DNA from 2 places in the Bradyrhizobium sp. BR 1432 genome. Region 2 is predicted to be linked to the other one. Evidence: riboswitches for the same ligand, from Rfam matches in the RefSeq annotation. Region 2 holds a riboswitch; the other holds the start of a gene.
What was found. Region 2 has a riboswitch for fluoride ahead of ACSKB8_RS06420 (hypothetical protein). Riboswitches for the same ligand answer to the same signal wherever they lie in the genome.
Positions count from the first base shown of each region.

Region 1: linked by a shared signal. The riboswitch ahead of ACSKB8_RS44110 (MFS transporter) and the one ahead of ACSKB8_RS06420 (hypothetical protein) in region 2 are both predicted to bind fluoride.

Region 1 is NZ_JBPUGF010000004.1:660,126-668,235, forward strand. It holds gene fabI (enoyl-ACP reductase FabI) at 1-406, shown strand, start outside; gene ACSKB8_RS44075 (histidine phosphatase family protein) at 480-1,079, shown strand; gene aroC (chorismate synthase) at 1,204-2,292, shown strand; gene ACSKB8_RS44085 (adenylate/guanylate cyclase domain-containing protein) at 2,407-3,597, shown strand; gene clpS (ATP-dependent Clp protease adapter ClpS) at 3,601-3,906, opposite strand; gene ACSKB8_RS44095 (DUF190 domain-containing protein) at 3,950-4,291, opposite strand; gene crcB (fluoride efflux transporter CrcB) at 4,294-4,722, opposite strand; gene crcB (fluoride efflux transporter CrcB) at 4,729-5,118, opposite strand; gene ACSKB8_RS44110 (MFS transporter) at 5,138-6,346, opposite strand; fluoride riboswitch at 6,475-6,551, opposite strand; gene ACSKB8_RS44115 (DUF1194 domain-containing protein) at 6,800-7,663, shown strand; gene ACSKB8_RS44120 (hypothetical protein) at 7,842-8,110, shown strand, end outside.
Region 2 is NZ_JBPUGF010000003.1:1,318,381-1,326,490, forward strand. It holds gene ACSKB8_RS06410 (MutS-related protein) at 1-1,233, opposite strand, end outside; gene ACSKB8_RS06415 (MutS-related protein) at 1,342-2,952, opposite strand; fluoride riboswitch at 2,975-3,036, opposite strand; fluoride riboswitch at 3,131-3,190, shown strand; gene ACSKB8_RS06420 (hypothetical protein) at 3,375-3,800, shown strand; gene eno (phosphopyruvate hydratase) at 3,827-5,083, shown strand; tRNA gene ACSKB8_RS06430 (tRNA-Phe) at 5,161-5,236, opposite strand; gene yacG (DNA gyrase inhibitor YacG) at 5,421-5,603, opposite strand; gene ACSKB8_RS06440 (Maf-like protein) at 5,722-6,351, opposite strand; gene ACSKB8_RS06445 (low molecular weight phosphatase family protein) at 6,508-6,975, opposite strand; gene ACSKB8_RS06450 (UPF0262 family protein) at 6,982-7,479, opposite strand; partial or broken gene hisD (histidinol dehydrogenase) at 7,476-8,110, opposite strand, start outside.

The DNA of each region.
Region 1 (8,110 bases), on a different contig from region 2:
GATGACGGATGGCGGCTCGCTCATCACGCTCAGCTATTACGGCGCCGAGAAATGGATGCCGCATTACAACGTCATGGGCGTGGCGAAAGCCGCGCTGGAAGCCAGCGTGCGCTATCTCGCCGCCGATCTCGGCGAGAAGAACATCCGCGTCAACGCGATCTCGGCAGGTCCAATCAAGACGCTCGCCGCCTCCGGCATCGGCGATTTCCGCTATATCCTGAAGTGGAACGAGTACAACGCCCCGATGCGGCGCAACGTGTCGACCGAAGACGTCGGCGGCAGCGCGCTGTATTTCCTCTCCGACTTGTCGCGCGGCGTGACCGGCGAGGTGCACCACGTCGATTCCGGCTATCACGTGCTCGGCATGAAGCGCCCAGACGCGCCGGATATCTCACTCGGCGGGTAGAGCATGATCCGGAAAAGTGGGAACCGGTTTTCCGATAAGATCATGCTCGAACAAGACTAGCCTTCGAACCGCAATGCCCGTGCCCACGATCTATTTCCTGCGCCACGGCGAGACCGAGTGGAACGCGCTCGGGCGGCTCCAGGGCGCCCAGGACATTCCACTGAATGCACGTGGCCGTGGACAGGCCGTGCACGCAGCCGGCGTTCTCGCCGATCTGTTGAGGCGCGACGGCAAGGACAAGGCGGCGCTGCCCTACGTGTCGAGCCCACTCGGGCGTGCGCGCCAGACCATGGAACTCGTCCGCCGCAAGCTTGAACTGCCGCTTGCCGATTATTCGCTCGACGACCGCCTGCGGGAGATCGGCTACGGCACCTGGGAGGGGCTGACACTGGCCGAAAGCGAGGCCTCCGATCCCGCGGTCTATGCAAGGCGCCTCGCCGACAAATGGACGGTCGCGCCAATCGGCGGCGAGACCTATGCGGCGGTGCAGCTGCGCATGCTCGATTGGTACGAGTCGCTTCTGGTCGATACCGTCGCGGTCGCCCATGGCGGCACCTGCCGGGCCCTGATGGTGGCTTTGGGCATCGAGACCCCCGCCGGTGCCGCCGAGCTCTATATCGAGCAAGGCGCCGTCTATGTGTTCCGCGACCGGCGGCTGGAGAAGTTTAGTTAGCCTGGAACGCGGTCATTGCGGGTTCGATGCTTCGCATCGCCCCGGAATCACCGAGTGTGTGTTTGACCCGGGTGTTCCCCCGCGTTACCACCACAAGTCAGAACTGACTGACGAGTAGAGACGGATGTCCTTCAACACCTTCGGCCACATGTTCCGCGTCACCACCTTCGGCGAGAGCCACGGCGTGGCGATCGGCTGCGTGGTCGACGGCTGTCCGCCCATGATCCCGCTCACCGAGGCCGACATCCAGGGCGATCTCGACCGCCGCCGGCCCGGCCAGTCGCGCTTCACCACCCAGCGCCAGGAGCCGGACCAGGTGAAAATCCTGTCCGGCGTGATGGCGCATCCGGAGACCGGCGTGCAGGTGACGACGGGCACCCCGATCGGGCTCCTGATCGAGAACACCGACCAGCGCTCGAAGGACTATTCCGAGATCAAGGACAAGTTTCGCCCCGGTCATGCCGACTTCACCTATGAGGCGAAGTACGGCCTGCGCGACTATCGCGGCGGCGGACGTTCCTCGGCGCGCGAGACCGCCACGCGCGTTGCCGCCGGCGCGATCGCGCGAAAAGTGCTGCCCGACGTCAAGGTGCGCGGCGCACTGGTGCAGATCGGCCCGCACAAGATCGACCGCGCCAAATGGGACTGGGACGAGATCGGGAAAAATCCGTTCTTCTGTCCCGACAAGGACAAGGCCGCCTTCTTCGAGACCTATCTCGACGGCATCCGCAAGAGCGGCTCCTCGATCGGCGCGGTGATCGAAGTCGTCGCCGAGGGCGTGCCGGCGGGCCTGGGTGCGCCGATCTATGCCAAGCTCGATTCCGATCTGGCGGCCGCGATGATGACCATCAACGCCGTGAAGGGCGTCGAGATCGGCGCCGGATTTGGCGCGGCCGAATTGACCGGCGAAGAGAACGCCGACGAGATGCGCACCGGCAATGACGGCACGCGCTTTCTCTCCAACCATGCCGGTGGCGTTCTGGGCGGCATCTCCACCGGACAGCCGGTGGTGGTGCGTTTTGCCGTGAAGCCGACCTCGTCGATCCTCCAGCCGCGCCGCACCGTCGATCGCAAGGGCACTGATACCGAGATCGTCACGAAGGGCCGCCATGATCCCTGCGTCGGCATCCGCGCCGTCCCCGTCGGTGAGGCCATGATGGCCTGCGTGCTGGCGGATCACTTTTTGCGCGATCGCGGGCAGGTGGGACGCTAGTTCTTTCACCTCTCCCGTAGGGAGAGGTGAGCACACCGCGGATAACGCGCCCTGTCGCGGTACTAGCCCACCGCGCAGCTTGACGGGCCCACAACTTCGTCCGCAAATGCGGGCATGAACAGCTCCGAGCTCCAGCGCATCTGCAACTGGCTGATCGGCGGTGCCTGGTCGTCGCTAGAGCCGGCCGAGATGATCGCCGATTTCTGCGAACGTCTGGTCGCGGCCGGCCTGCCAGTGTGGCGGTTCGGCATCTTCATCCGCACGCTGCATCCGGAAATCTTCGGCCGCAACTTCATCTGGCGGCAGGGTGGGGAGGTCGAAATCGGCAGCGTCGATTTCGAGATCCTGGAGACGCCCGAATTCGCCCGCAGCCCGCTCCGCATCGTGTTCGAGCAGGGGGTGGAGGTCAGGGGACGCGCGAGCGATCCCGACAGCAAGCGATTTCCGTTCCTCGACGACATGCGCGCCGAAGGCGCGACCGACTATATTGCCGTGCCGGTGCCTTTTCTCGATGGCTCCATCCACGCCACGAGCTGGATCACGCAGTATCCCGGCGGCTTCAGCGACGACGACATCGCGGCGATCCGAAGCATCATAGCGCCGCTCGCGCGCGTCAGCGAGATCATCAGCCTGCGACGCACCGCCGAGATGCTGCTCGACACCTATGTCGGCAACCGCGCCGGCGCACGCATTCTCGGCGGCCAGATCCGCCGTGGACACACCGACACCATGCAGGCGGTGATCTGGCTCTCGGACCTGCGCGGCTTCACTGCGCTGTCGGACCGGCTGCCAGCCGAGACGGTGGTCGCAATCCTCAACCATTATTTCGATTGCCAGGTCACCGCGATCCGGGGCCACGGCGGCGAGGTGTTGAAATTCATGGGCGACGGCCTGCTCGCAGTGTTTCCGATCGACGAATATGTCGGCGATGCCGCCCATGTCTGCGCGCGCGTGCTGGAGGCGGCGCGTGAATCGCGCGCCAGCGTGGAGCAGCTCGCGTTTCCGGTCGGCGATGTCGTCGAGCGCTTCCGCTTTGGCGTCGCGCTGCACATCGGCAACATCCTCTACGGCAATATCGGTGGCGGCAACCGGCTGGACTTCACCTGCATCGGCCCCGCCGTCAATCTCGCGGCCCGGCTGGAGAAGATCACGGGGCGGCTGGGGCGGACCGTTGTGGCCTCGGAAGGTTTTGCCAATGTCTGCCACCACGATTGGCACGAGCTCGGCGAATTTCCGATCGCAGGATTTTCCAAGGCACAGCGCGTGTACGGGCTGGCCGAAGAAACGCACGCGCTGGTGGGCTGAGCTTTATTCCTCCGGCTCCGTCGTGAACAGCAACGGGTAGCCCTTGGCGCGGCCGGCATCGGTGGCACGCGTCGCCTTGGTCTCGGCGACGTCCTTGGTGAACACGGCGACGACGCAGGTGCCCAGCTTGTGCGCGGTGATCATCACCTTGTAGGCCTGATCCTCCGTCATGCGGAATTCGGCCTTGAGCACCATGGTGACGAATTCGCGCGGCGTGTAATCATCGTTGATCAGGATGACCTTGTGCAGCCGCGGCCGCTCGACCTTGGTCTTCGTCCTGGTTTTCGGTGTGGTAACAGTATCGTTCATTCCGCCTCCCGGACACGGCGGGCTCGGGTTCCTGCTGGAGCGATCAGCTCGCGGCCTTCGCACCATATTGTAGGACCTGCACCTTCTCCAAGGTGATCAGGCCGCTCGACATCATGCCATCCAGGATGGGCAGGAATGCGTTGATGTTGTCCTCGCTGTCGACGATCTCGATCAGCAGCGGCAGGTCTTCCGAAAGTCGCAGGATCTTCGAAGTGTGCAGCCGGCTCGATTTGCCGAAGCCCATCGGACCGCGCAGCACGGTGGCACCGGCGAGGTGCCGCTCGCGCGCGGTCATCACGATCGCTTCATAGAGCGGCTTGCCGTCGAAATGGTCGCTCTCGCCGATGAAGATCCGAAGCAAAACGGCCTGAGCGGGGATTTGCATGGTCAACTCCTTGTCAAGCGGTTGTAGCGGCTCGCCATCATATGCCCGAGCCACGCCGACACCAGCCAGCAGATGACGGACGCTGCGACATAGGCAAGTGCCGTGTACTTCAGGCCGCCGTGGAGCAGTCGGAAGGTCTCCAGGCTGAAGGTCGAGAACGTGGTGTAGCCGCCGCAGAACCCGGTCATGACGAACTGCCGGTGCTCCGGACGCGCCAGCATGCGGCCGTCGGGGCCGGTCAGCGCCGCGTAGAAGCCGATGATCAGCGATCCCGTGGCGTTGATGAACAGCGTGGCGAAGGGAAAGCCCGGTCCGGTGTCGAGCGCGAGACCGACCAGATAACGGGTCAGTCCGCCGACGATGCTGCCGGCGGCAACCCAGGCGTAGAGTATCGCGCTACGCCAGCGCTCGGCGGAGGAGGGGACGGCCATGCGCTTCTATCCTCCAAGCCTGTCCGCGAGGAGGAAGCCGCAACTGACGGCTGCAAGGCACAGCCCGACCGAGAGCACGACATTGCCGAGCGCGGAGAGCGGCTCGCCGCTCCGCGCCAGCGTCAGGGTTTGCAGACTGAACGAGGACACCGTGGTGTAGCAGCCGAGAAAGCCGGTCACCGCGAACAGCCAGGGGGTGGGCGTGGCGAAGGCCGAGCCGGGATGGGTCGCGAGCGCGCCGAAAATGCCGATCAGGAAGGCGCCGGTGACATTGATGGTCATGGTGCCCCACGGAAACGTCTCGCCCAATCGCCGCGCGATCGCGCCGGACACGAAATAGCGCGCACAGCCGCCGAGCACGCTACCCATCATGATCGCAAGCACCCCACTCAGCACGACGAAAGCCTCCCCGTCATCATTCTTGCTCCGCTGCCAGACCGTTGCCGACGGCAAGCAGCCCCATGAGCGAGATCAGGGCAAAGCCGAGTCCCGCCAGGAACGTGCCTGCCGGACCATAGGCATCCCACAACGCGCCGGCGATCACGCTCGCAGCCAGCAGGGCCAGGCCCGTGAGCAGGTTGAAATAGCCGAATGCGGTGCCGCGCAGGCTCGGCGGCGCGGCATCGGCGACGAGGGCCGAGAGCAGGCCTTGCGTCAGCCCCATATGCAGCCCCCACAGCACGACGCCGAGCGCGAGGCCTGCAAGGCTCGGGAGCAGTGCCAGCGCGAGGTCGGCGCCGGCGAGGAAGACCAGGCCGAGCGCGAGCAGGCCGGTGCGGTTGATCCGGTCCGACAGCACGCCGGCGGGATAGGCCGACAGCGCATAAGTGACGTTCATCAGCACCAGCACCGCCGGCACCCACATCGGGTTGAGCCCGATGTTCTGCGCGCGCAGGATCAGGAAGGCCTCGCTGAAGCGCGCCAGCGTGAACACGACACCGACCGCGACGACGCGCCAGTAGACTGCCCCGAGCTGCTGCATCGCGGCAAGATTGAGCGGGTTCGTTGCAGGTTTTCGGTTCGGATCCGGCTCCGGCTCGTGCACGGCGAAGGCGATCAGGCCGAAGGACAGAAAGGCCGGCAGCACTGCCACCCAGAACACGATCGTAAAATTGTCAGCCGTCCACCACATCATGCCGATGGCCGCGAGCGGCCCGACGAAGGCGCCGATGGTGTCGAGCGATTGCCGCAGGCCAAAGCTCGCGCCGCGCAGGCCGATGGGAGCGATGTCGGCGATCAGCGCATCGCGCGGCGCGCCGCGAATGCCCTTGCCGACGCGGTCGATGAAGCGTGCCGCCACCAGCCATCCGACGCTCGGGGCGAGCGGAAACAGCGGCTTGGTGAAGGCGGCCAGCCCGTAGCCGAGCGCGGCGAGCAGCTTGCGGCGGCCGAGCCAGTCCGACAACGCGCCGGAGAAGATCTTCGTGATCGAGGCGGTCGCCTCGGCAATGCCCTCGATGAAGCCGACCGTGAGCGTGGAGGCGCCGAGCGCGGTGACGAGATAGACCGGCAGCAGCGCATGGATCATCTCGGAGGAGATGTCCATCAGCATCGAGACGAAGCCGAGCACCCAGATTCCCCTGGGTAAGGTGGCGCGCGCAGCATTCGGTGTCGTCGTGGTCACGTCTTCACTTTCTCCTGGCCTTGGCTTGCTGGCCCAGTTTCCTGCCTTCGCCACCAGGCAACAAAAAACCCGCCATCGGCGGGTCGGTCCATGCTCCCACCAAAGGCAGAGGCTCAAAGATTGCCCCACCTCAAGCAGGAGTCATCAGCCCAGTACGATCATCGACCGCCGGGCGGTTGTCGGGGACTCCATCCCCATCTGTGCATCCAGCCTAGCATGGAAATTGCGGCGGACAAGTGGGCCGGCCGCGCTGTCCCTAGGCGTCATTCTGCGCGCGTCGCGAGCTCTGGAACGACGGTGCCGGTCTCGCTGTGTGTTCCAGTCGCGCGAAGCGAGGCAACACGGCGGCGAGCACGTCGTTCCTAACTCGAATGTGAAGCGCAAGCGATCTTCGCACTTTGCGGCAAGGCGATTGCATGTCACCATCGCGTCATACGACGGGAGACCGCTGCGATGCGCTTGCTGTTCTCGATCGGGGCTGTGCTGGTGGCCGGCGTGCTTGCCGGAGGGGACGTCGCGGGCATCGCGGCGCCAGGACCTAAATTCGAGCCGCTTGAGAATCAGCCGCAGCGGCTGGCTGCCGACAAGGATGCACAGACGGTCGACGTCGAACTGATCCTCGCGGTCGACGTCTCCTACTCCATGGACATGGACGAGCTCGCGGTCCAGCGCGAAGGCTACGCGCTGGCGATCCAGTCCAAAGAATTCCTCCAGGCGCTGAAGCTCGGTCCGAACGGCCGGATCGCGGTAACCTATTTCGAGTGGGCCGCCTCCAGCGACCAGAAGATCATCATCCCCTGGCGCCTGATCGACGGCCCCGAGACCGCGGATGCGGTTGCCGCCGAGATCATGAAGACGCCGATCCGGCGTGCCTCGCGCACCTCGATCTCCGGCGCGATCACGTTTGCGATGCCGCTGTTCGACGAGGATCCATATCGGGGCTTGCGTCGCGTGATCGACATTTCCGGTGACGGCCCCAACAACAATGGCATCCCGGTCACGGTGGCGCGCGATGCCGCGCTCGAGAAGGGCATCGTCATCAACGGTCTGCCGATCATGGTCAAGGAGCCGTCCTATTCGACCATGGATATCGACAATCTCGACTTCTACTACGAGGACTGCGTCATCGGCGGTCCCGGCTCTTTCGTCATCACGATCAAGGATCGCGACAAGTTCAAGGAAGCGATCCGCACCAAGCTGCTGATGGAGGTCGCTGGCCGCATGCCGGAGCGCCCCGTGATGCGGGTTGCGGACAAGGAGCCGCGCGTCAGTTGCATGATCGGCGAGAAGATCTGGTCGGACCGCTGGGGCCGTTAATAGCGCACGCCGGTTGGGACCTTTCGCCTCATCTCGCCCGACGGTTGAATTTAACCGCTCGTTAACCGGCACATGGCCCTAATCCGGTTGTTTCAGTTCGTTTCCGATCGCAGTTTTGACTTTGCTGTCGGGCGCGCGAACGAGAGCGGGTTCGTCGAACCCGTCCACCGAGCAGACCATGGCCATCGTCACGTCGAGCACCAGCCAGATTTCTCCCGCCAACGAGCGGCTGTATCACCAGAGCGCGCTGCTTGGTGACTGGAAGGGCAATTGGGTGGGCAACAACCAGCCCGTCGGCTTCAAGGTCGTGAACATCCGCGGTGCCCGGGCGCAGGTCGAGTACACCCATAACGGCCACACCGAGCGCGGCTTTGCCGAGGTCAAGGGCACGCTCATCACCTTTGGCGGGGTCACGGTCGGCACCAAGGACGGCAAGAACATGGTGCT
Region 2 (8,110 bases):
GGTCGCGATCTGCATCGCGATTTCCGATCCTTCCCGTTCATTGGTCGCCGCGAACAACTCATTCATGAGCATCATCGCGCCCGGACCAAGATGCTCAACGAGCTCGCTCATCCGGCTCAGCTCTTCGTCGAGCTTTCCACTCTCCATCGCGGCATCTTCTTCGCGCTTGAAATGGCTGAACAGCGCGGTCCGGACCTCGGCCGAAAACGTCTCCGCCGGGACGAACACGCCCGCCTGCATCATCAGTTGGGCGAGGCCCAGACTACGCAGGAACGTCGATTTGCCTCCCGAATTGGCGCCCGTGATCACGATGAGATCTTTGCCGGCGGTCACCAGATCGTTGCCGACGGGCACTCGGTTCATGCTGATCGCAAGACAAACGTCGTAGAGACCCAAGAACGACAATACGCTGCCGTCCAGCTCCACGGGCCTTGGAAGACAGGTGGGCGTGCCGAGCTTTTGAATGTGTTCGTAAAGGTTCAAGCAGCCCACATAGAAAGCAAGCTCAGTCCGCAGCATCTGAAAGAAGCTCGAAATGTGATCCATTGACTGGGCGAGCGCATTTGCCACCAGGTTGATACCCCGATCCCGCAATTCGGACAGAGCGCGGGCGCCGGCTTCGTCTCGCGGATTCAGATAGGACGTGTATCCTTCGGTGGTCGGCCACAGCCGGGCGAACCAGCCGAGATCCTTCCTATGCGGCTTGCGCAGGACGTAGTTGGTTGCCTTATTGCCCTTACCTAGTTGGGCGCTGACCAGAACCCCACCTTTGAATTTCAGCCGCTTCAGATGATCCTCGATCTCCTCAAAATACGGATCGCTCAGTTCAGCCCGGAGCATTTCGAATAATCTGGAGAATCCTCGTGAGTTGAACCGTCCAATGTTCCGGTCGGCCAAGGCTCGGAGCTTCCGTAAGGCCGGAACGAAGATGTCCAATATTTCGACGGCATGCGACAGCGTGCCGGTAGGGTAGCGCGACATCGGCGACCAATAGTGCTTTCTTTCGGCTTTCAATGCCTCGACCACGATGTCGTATGCCCGTCTGAGAGTCGGCCCGTGCTGCAGGCAGTCTCGCAGCACGTCCTGGCGATATTCGATCACGTCGAGTTCGCAAACTCCGTTGAGCAGCCCGACCAAGGCCACTTCCAACAGGAAGGCGTCACCACCGGCCATCGTGTTCAAGAGGATATCAAGTCCGAGATCCTGGTTCAGGGCGGCATGATTCCAGGGCAAGGCTTGATTGAGATCCAGTCCCGGCTCCTTCTGCCGGGCATAGGATCGATCTCGCCGCGATAGCAGCAGCGTCGGGTCGAAATCGCGCTGGATACAGCAGGAACGCCTTCATGGCTTGATGCGCTCCTTTACGCGCTGATGCGTCAGACCGTATTTCTGGGCGATCGCCATCGCATAAGCCAGGCCATCGGCAGTCCGCCGCTCGATCTTGAACGTGCGGACTGCCGGCTGGTCCGGTACAACCGTGCTCACCATCGAAACGGTCTCCGGACCGAACGTCGACAGCTCGTCGACGAACGTGACCCAGACGCCGAGCACATCCATGGCCGCGAGCTTCGTCATGACCTTCTGACTGAGGAATGTCTCGTCGCGAATCGTCGTGGAGGTGAAGATCTCATTCAAAATCACGATGGAGCGCCGCGTGACCCGCTTCAGGATCGAACGGATCCGAACCAGGTCGTCTTCCAGTTTGCCGCGTAGGTTTTCGACCTTCTCTTCCCGTTCGAAGTGCGTGAAGATCTGGTCGACCAGGTAAAGCTTGGCCCCTCGCGCCGGGACCGGGCATCCCAGGCTTGCAAGATAGTGCAATTGTCCGACCATGCGGGCGAAGGTCGTCTTGCCGCCCTGATTGGGTCCGGACACCACAATGAGCCGCTCCCTGCCCGTCAGATCAAAATCGTTGCAGACAACCGGTTTCTGCTCACCGACGTGTTTCAGCGCGAGCGCAAGGTCGAACCCCTCCCGGCAATGGACCTGTTTGGAGTTGTCGGAAACCTCGGGCAGGCACAACCGTAGTCCGGCCTGTTCGAGCCTCGTCGTCTGTTTCAAGTAAGCGAGATAGAACTGGACGTCCCTATCGAATCCTACGATGGCCTTGTCGAGAAATTCGACTTGCCGAGCGCAGAACGCTAGCAGGCGAGCAAACGGCTCCGGATTGAGGCGCGCCACCAACTGAAGCACTTTGGCTTCGATGTGGTTCATGTCCTCCGGCGCATCGTTGAATTTCGAGCGGTAGTCTGTGGCGGCGCCTTGCTTGAATCTCGCGAACGTCGCCTCAACTTCCGCGCTGTAGTCCGGCTCATCCTGGAGGTTCTTCACCGTGAACGAGGCCTCACGTATCACGATGCCGTATCTGACCTGCGACAGTTGGTCAGAGATGCTCTTGGCTTCATCGCGGAGAGCAACGAAATTGTCCTGCGCAATGTAGCCGGTCAGATAGTCGCGAATGCTCAGGAGCGCTCGGGACTTCATCTGAGATCGCGTCAGATCCGTCGCCAATTGATCGACCGCATTGCAGTAGATCTCTATTGCGTGGAGAAACCACATCTGCTTGTGAAATCGGTCGTAGAGCTTGGCCGATAGCGCCTTGTGGATCCGGGCATCCCTCATTCGCTCGGCGAAGTGTCTGATGTTGTCGAGGAGAGCCGGGTCTTCGAGATCGCGGAAGACTTCGTGACGATATTCAATGGCTTCAACCCGCTGCAGCGGGACGTGAAAAACAGGCTTGATGGCGTATTCTTCAAAGCCGGCCGTTATCGCGGCCACCAGCTGATCCAGATTCAGATCAGCGAAGAATTCTGGCGCTGCACTTTCCGGAGCGGCCGTAGAGTCCTCGGGCCGATCGAAGAGGACGCTTGGCACGATATCCGGCGCGCTTGGATGGCGTTCGCGTCCGTCAGACTCGGCCGTAAGCGGTGGTTGGGGGCGCGGATAAGACACAATAAAACTCCTCCAAAGCCGTGCTTCGGTAGGAGTCATCAGCCCCTCGGGGCGGTTCAGGCGAACCCCATCGCCAACATTGCAAACGAGTATACGTCCGATCTGGTTCCGGTCAACGAGCCACTAGCCGCCCCTCCATTTTCTTGCCCCAAGCGGGCGGCGCAATTAGACTATGCACGATATCGACGGGGATGGAGTGCCCCCGAAACCGCCGCAGGCTGATGACTCCTACCGCGCACCATCTCGGTGGTAGGAGACACAATGGCCGGCGTTCCCTTAGGATCTGATGGTTGCCGGCCTTCGCAAGCGGAGCGCCCACGCGTGCTTTTTTCCGCGTCCATGGTCGTCTGCTCACGTAGCGAGGCGGACCAAGATGGGGGCACAGAGCCATGAGAAGCCTGGCACGCCCCTCATTCTTCCGGATGTTCGACCTCCTCATAACCAGCACGAATCCGGGCATGAAACGATCCCGCTGGACGCATGATGGTGTCGAATTCGAGCGGGAGCGCCATAGTTTTTCGAGCTCCAGACATGGAATCGTCATCGAGATCTTCACCTTGTCCCGGTCAGGTCGCCCCGGCTGGTCGCTGATGGTCACGAAGGAGTATTGGTGGGCCGGACCGGAGGCTACGCCGTTCAAGAACTTGCGATGGGCGCGCCCCCTCGGCGGCCAGCGAAGCGACCTGTTCGACTGGCTGCGCGCGCAGGAGGCGGCACTCGAACGCTCGCTGTCGCTTGAGATGCCCCGCGACCAGGCCGAAGCGAATTCGCGGTCGATGCACGCCGACAATTCCGAGCACTCTTCACTCACCTGGAGTTCGGTCGATCATGGAGACAAAGATGAATAGTCCGCTTCCGGCCATCCAAGCTCTCGATGCATTCGAAATTCTCGAACTCGCGCGGCTATCCCACGCTTCGCGTCGTGGCAAGGCTCGACAATGGGCACGCCGGCACGGCTTCGGTGCCGTCCGGCGCCTCGACTGGACGCTACGAAGCGCTGGAGCTGCGCGATGGCGATATGGCGCGGTACGGCGGCAAAGGCGTGCTCAAGGCCGTTTCTCACGTCAATGGGATCATTCGGGATCGCCTCATGGGGATGGCTGCCTGCCCCCAGGAGCCCATCGACACGGCATTGATCGTGCTCGACGGCACCGAGAGCAAGATCAAGCTGGGTGCGAATGCGATCCTTGGTGTCTCCATGGCCATCGCGCGTGCCGCGGCTTCGGCGGCAGGTGTGCCGCTCTACTGCTATCTGGGCGGCGTCTCAGCAACGAGGCTCCCCGTCCCCATGATGAACGTCATCAACGGCGGGCGGCATGCCCAGAATTCGCTCGACTTCCAGGAATTCATGATAGTGCCCCATGGCGCCCCAAACTTTGCGGAAGCCGTCCGCTACGGGGCCGAGACCTTCCACGCGCTCCACGAGCTCCTACACAAGGCGGGGCACTCGACTGCGGTCGGCGACGAGGGAGGGTTTGCGCCCAACTTGAGGACTATCGAAGAGGCTTGCGAATTGATCGTTGAAGCGATCCGCAAGACGGGGTTGCAGCCCGGCACCGACGTTGCCCTTGCCTTCGATCCCGCAGCCAGCACCTTTGCAAATGATGGCAAGTACGTCTTCGCCAAATCCGGTGACAAGACCCTCTCGCGAGACGAGCTGCTTTCTCTCTACAACGGCCTGTTAGACGCTTATCCTATCGTTTCGATCGAGGATGGATTCGCCGAGGATGACTGGGACGGATTCCGCCTGCAGATGGCCGCTTGCGGCGACCGAATCCAGATCGTCGGCGACGATCTTTACGTCACCAATCCTCGTTTTATCCAGAAGGGTATCGATAGCAGAGCGACCAATGCGGTTCTGATCAAGCTGAACCAGATCGGCACGGTTACCGAGACCATGAAGGCGGTGCAGATGTGCCGCGATGCTGGTTGGGGCTACGTAATCTCGCATAGATCGGGCGAGACCGAGGACACGTTCATTTCCGACTTTGCGGTTGCCATGGGCGGTGGACAGATCAAGGCTGGATCACTGTCCCGCAGCGAGCGGCTCGCAAAATACAATCGCCTGCTCGAAATCGAGCGCGAACTTGGCCCTGCGGCGGTCTACGAAAGCCCATTTCTGACGCATTAAGGCGGAGCGAATGCACCTACGGAGCTGTCCGCGAGTTGCGATTCATCTATTTCGGCGTGGTAGCCGCACGAAGATCGTGGTGCCCAGGGGCGGAATCGAACCACCGACACTGCGATTTTCAGTCGCATGCTCTACCAACTGAGCTACCTGGGCGTGCTCCAAGAGAGGGGCCAAAGCCCATCGAGCGGGCGGTTTATAGTGGGCTAGAAGCGGCCTGTCCACCCGGCTTCGCCTGAAGGCTGCGCCGGGCGTGGCCCGGCTGTGCACAAGGTGGGGCGGGCTCGCCGCGGCTGGCACGCGGCGCTTCTTGAGCTCACCAAATCATTGATATCGCTTGTTATTCCACGTCATCGGTCTCGTCGTCGCGGCCGGGGATGACGTAGGAGCCTTTCAGCCAGCGGTTCAAATCGACGTCGCGGCAGCGCGAGGAGCAGAACGGGCGGGTGGCCTCTGACTGCGGCTTGCCGCAGATCGGGCAGGTCTTGAGGGGGGCGGCGGGCGTTTTGACGTGATCGTTCATGGTCGGAGCAGCTTACACGAGGTGAGGCAGGTCAAGCGCCGGCCGGCAAACGAGTTCCTCGGGCGAGGGCGCATGCATGGGGTTGTTTTCGCGTTTTTTGTCGGCGGCGCTGTGGTGCTCACACCGCGGTGCCGTTGAGCCAGCCGAAGCGGGTCGGAAAGCCCTCGCCGCCGAGCAGGGCCGTGGTCTCGTACAGCGGCAGGCCGACCACGTTGGTGTAGGAGCCGACCATCTTGACCACGAACGAGCCGGCGATGCCCTGCACGGCATAGCCGCCGGCTTTGCCGCGCCATTCGCCGGAGCCGATATAGGCCTGGATGTCGTCTTCCGAGAGGCGCTTGAATCGGACGCGGGTCTCGACCAGGCGCTGGCGGAAGGCCTCGCGCGGCGTCACGAGGCAGATCGCAGTGTAGACCCGGTGGTTGCGGCCCGACAGCAGCCGCAGGCACTGCGCGGCTTCGTCGACGAGGTTGGCCTTGGGCAGGATGCGGCGGCCGACCGCCACCACGGTGTCGGCAGAGAGGATGAAGGCGCCGCGCAGCTCGTCATCCAGCTGCACCGATTTCAGCGCCGCATCGGCCTTGGCCCGGGCGAGGCGGTTGGCGCAGGCGCGCGGCAGCTCGCCCCGCTTCGGCGTCTCGTCGACGTCGGCCGGCCGGAGCGCATCCGGCTCGATGCCGGCCTGGTTGAGCAGCGACAGGCGTCGCGGCGAACCGGAGGCAAGTACGAATTTGGGGCGGCCGAGCATCAGGTGATTTGGGGGATGAAGCAGGGAGTGAATTTCGCGCGGAACCTATCGGAAGGGGGCCGGTTTCACAACCCGGGAACCGGAGGTTTGGTGATTCGAGGTTGCCAACACGCGTGTGCCTGCGCTCTGTGACGCGGGTGTTACGGTCGCCGCATGCTACCCGCTCGCCGCACCCGCCTTTGCGAATCGCCGGCGGATGCGCATCAAGAGCTGATCGCAGACCTCGCGATAGGCGGCGAGCTTCTGGTCACGGCTGCCTTCGATGGTGGTGGGATCCTGCGTCGGCCAGTATTCGACGTCGGCGGCGAGCGTGCGGGTCAGCTCCAGTGCCCTGTGGTGCGCCTCCGGCGACAGCGTGATGATGAGGTCGAAGTTCAATCCCTCCCAGTCCTCCAGCTCCTCGAAGGTCTGCGGCCTATGGGCGGAGATGTCCTGGCCGAGCTCGGCCATCACGGACACCGCAAACGGATCGAGGTCGCCCTTCCTGGTGCCGGCCGACCTCACGTAGAGGCCCTGCGGAAACATGTGCTGCAACAGGCTCTCAGCCATCGGCGAGCGCACGCTGTTCATCGCGCAGGCGAACAGCACCGATTGCGGATCGCGTGCGCGTGGGGGCGCAGCCATCCGCTTTTATCCTTTCCAATGCAGGACGGTAATGAGCGTGAACAGCCGGCGCGAGGTCTCGAAGTCGACCCGCACCTTGCCCTTCAGCCGCTCCTGGAGCGTGCGCGATCCCTCATCATGGATGCCGCGGCGGCCCATGTCGATGGCCTCGATCTTGTCCGGCGTCGCGGTCCGGATCGCCTGATAGTAGCTGTCGCAGATCATGAAATAGTCCTTCACGATCCGCCGGAACGGCGTCAGCGACAACAGATGCGCGACGACAGGCGTGCCGTCCTCGCGGCGGATGTCGAACATCAACCGGTTGCCGGTGATGCCGATATGCAGCGTGAACGGGCCCTGCCCGTCGGCGCCGTCGGGCGCGAACAAATTCTGCTCGATCAGGTCGTAGATCGCGATCGCGCGCTCGTGCTCGATGTCAGGCCCGGAACGGCCGATCGAGTCCTCGTCGAGCGTGACGCCGACGATGCGATTGTTGGAGTCGTCCTGTTCGGGCGGCTTTGTCATGACAGATTGAGGCGCAATCCAATCGAGCGCGAATGGGCGTCCAGCCCCTCCGCCTTGCCGAGCGTCATCGCGGCCGGGCCCAGCGCACGCAGCTGATCCGGGCCGCATTTCAGGATCGAGGTGCGCTTCATGAAGTCGTGCACCGACAGCCCTGAGGAGAATCGCGCCGAACGCGCAGTCGGCAGCACGTGGTTGGAGCCACCGACATAGTCGCCGATCGCCTCCGGCGTATGCGCCCCCAGGAACACCGCACCGGCGTTGCGGATCTTTGCGGCGAGCGCATCGGGATCAACAGTCATGATCTCGAGATGTTCGGCGGCGATCGCGTCCGCGAGCGGGATGGCGTCAGCAAGATCCTTGACCATGATGATGGCGCCGAAATCGGCCCACGAGGCGACTGCGATCGCGGCGCGCGGCAGCGTCTTCAGCTGCGCTGCGACCGCCTTCTCGACGTCGGCGGCAAGCCGCGCGGAATCGGTGATCAGGATCGATTGCGCGCTGGCATCGTGCTCGGCCTGTGCCAGCAAGTCCGCGGCGATCCAGTCGGCATTGCCGGTGTCGTCGGCGATCACCAACACCTCGGAGGGACCGGCGATCATGTCGATGCCGACCTTGCCGAACACCAGCCGCT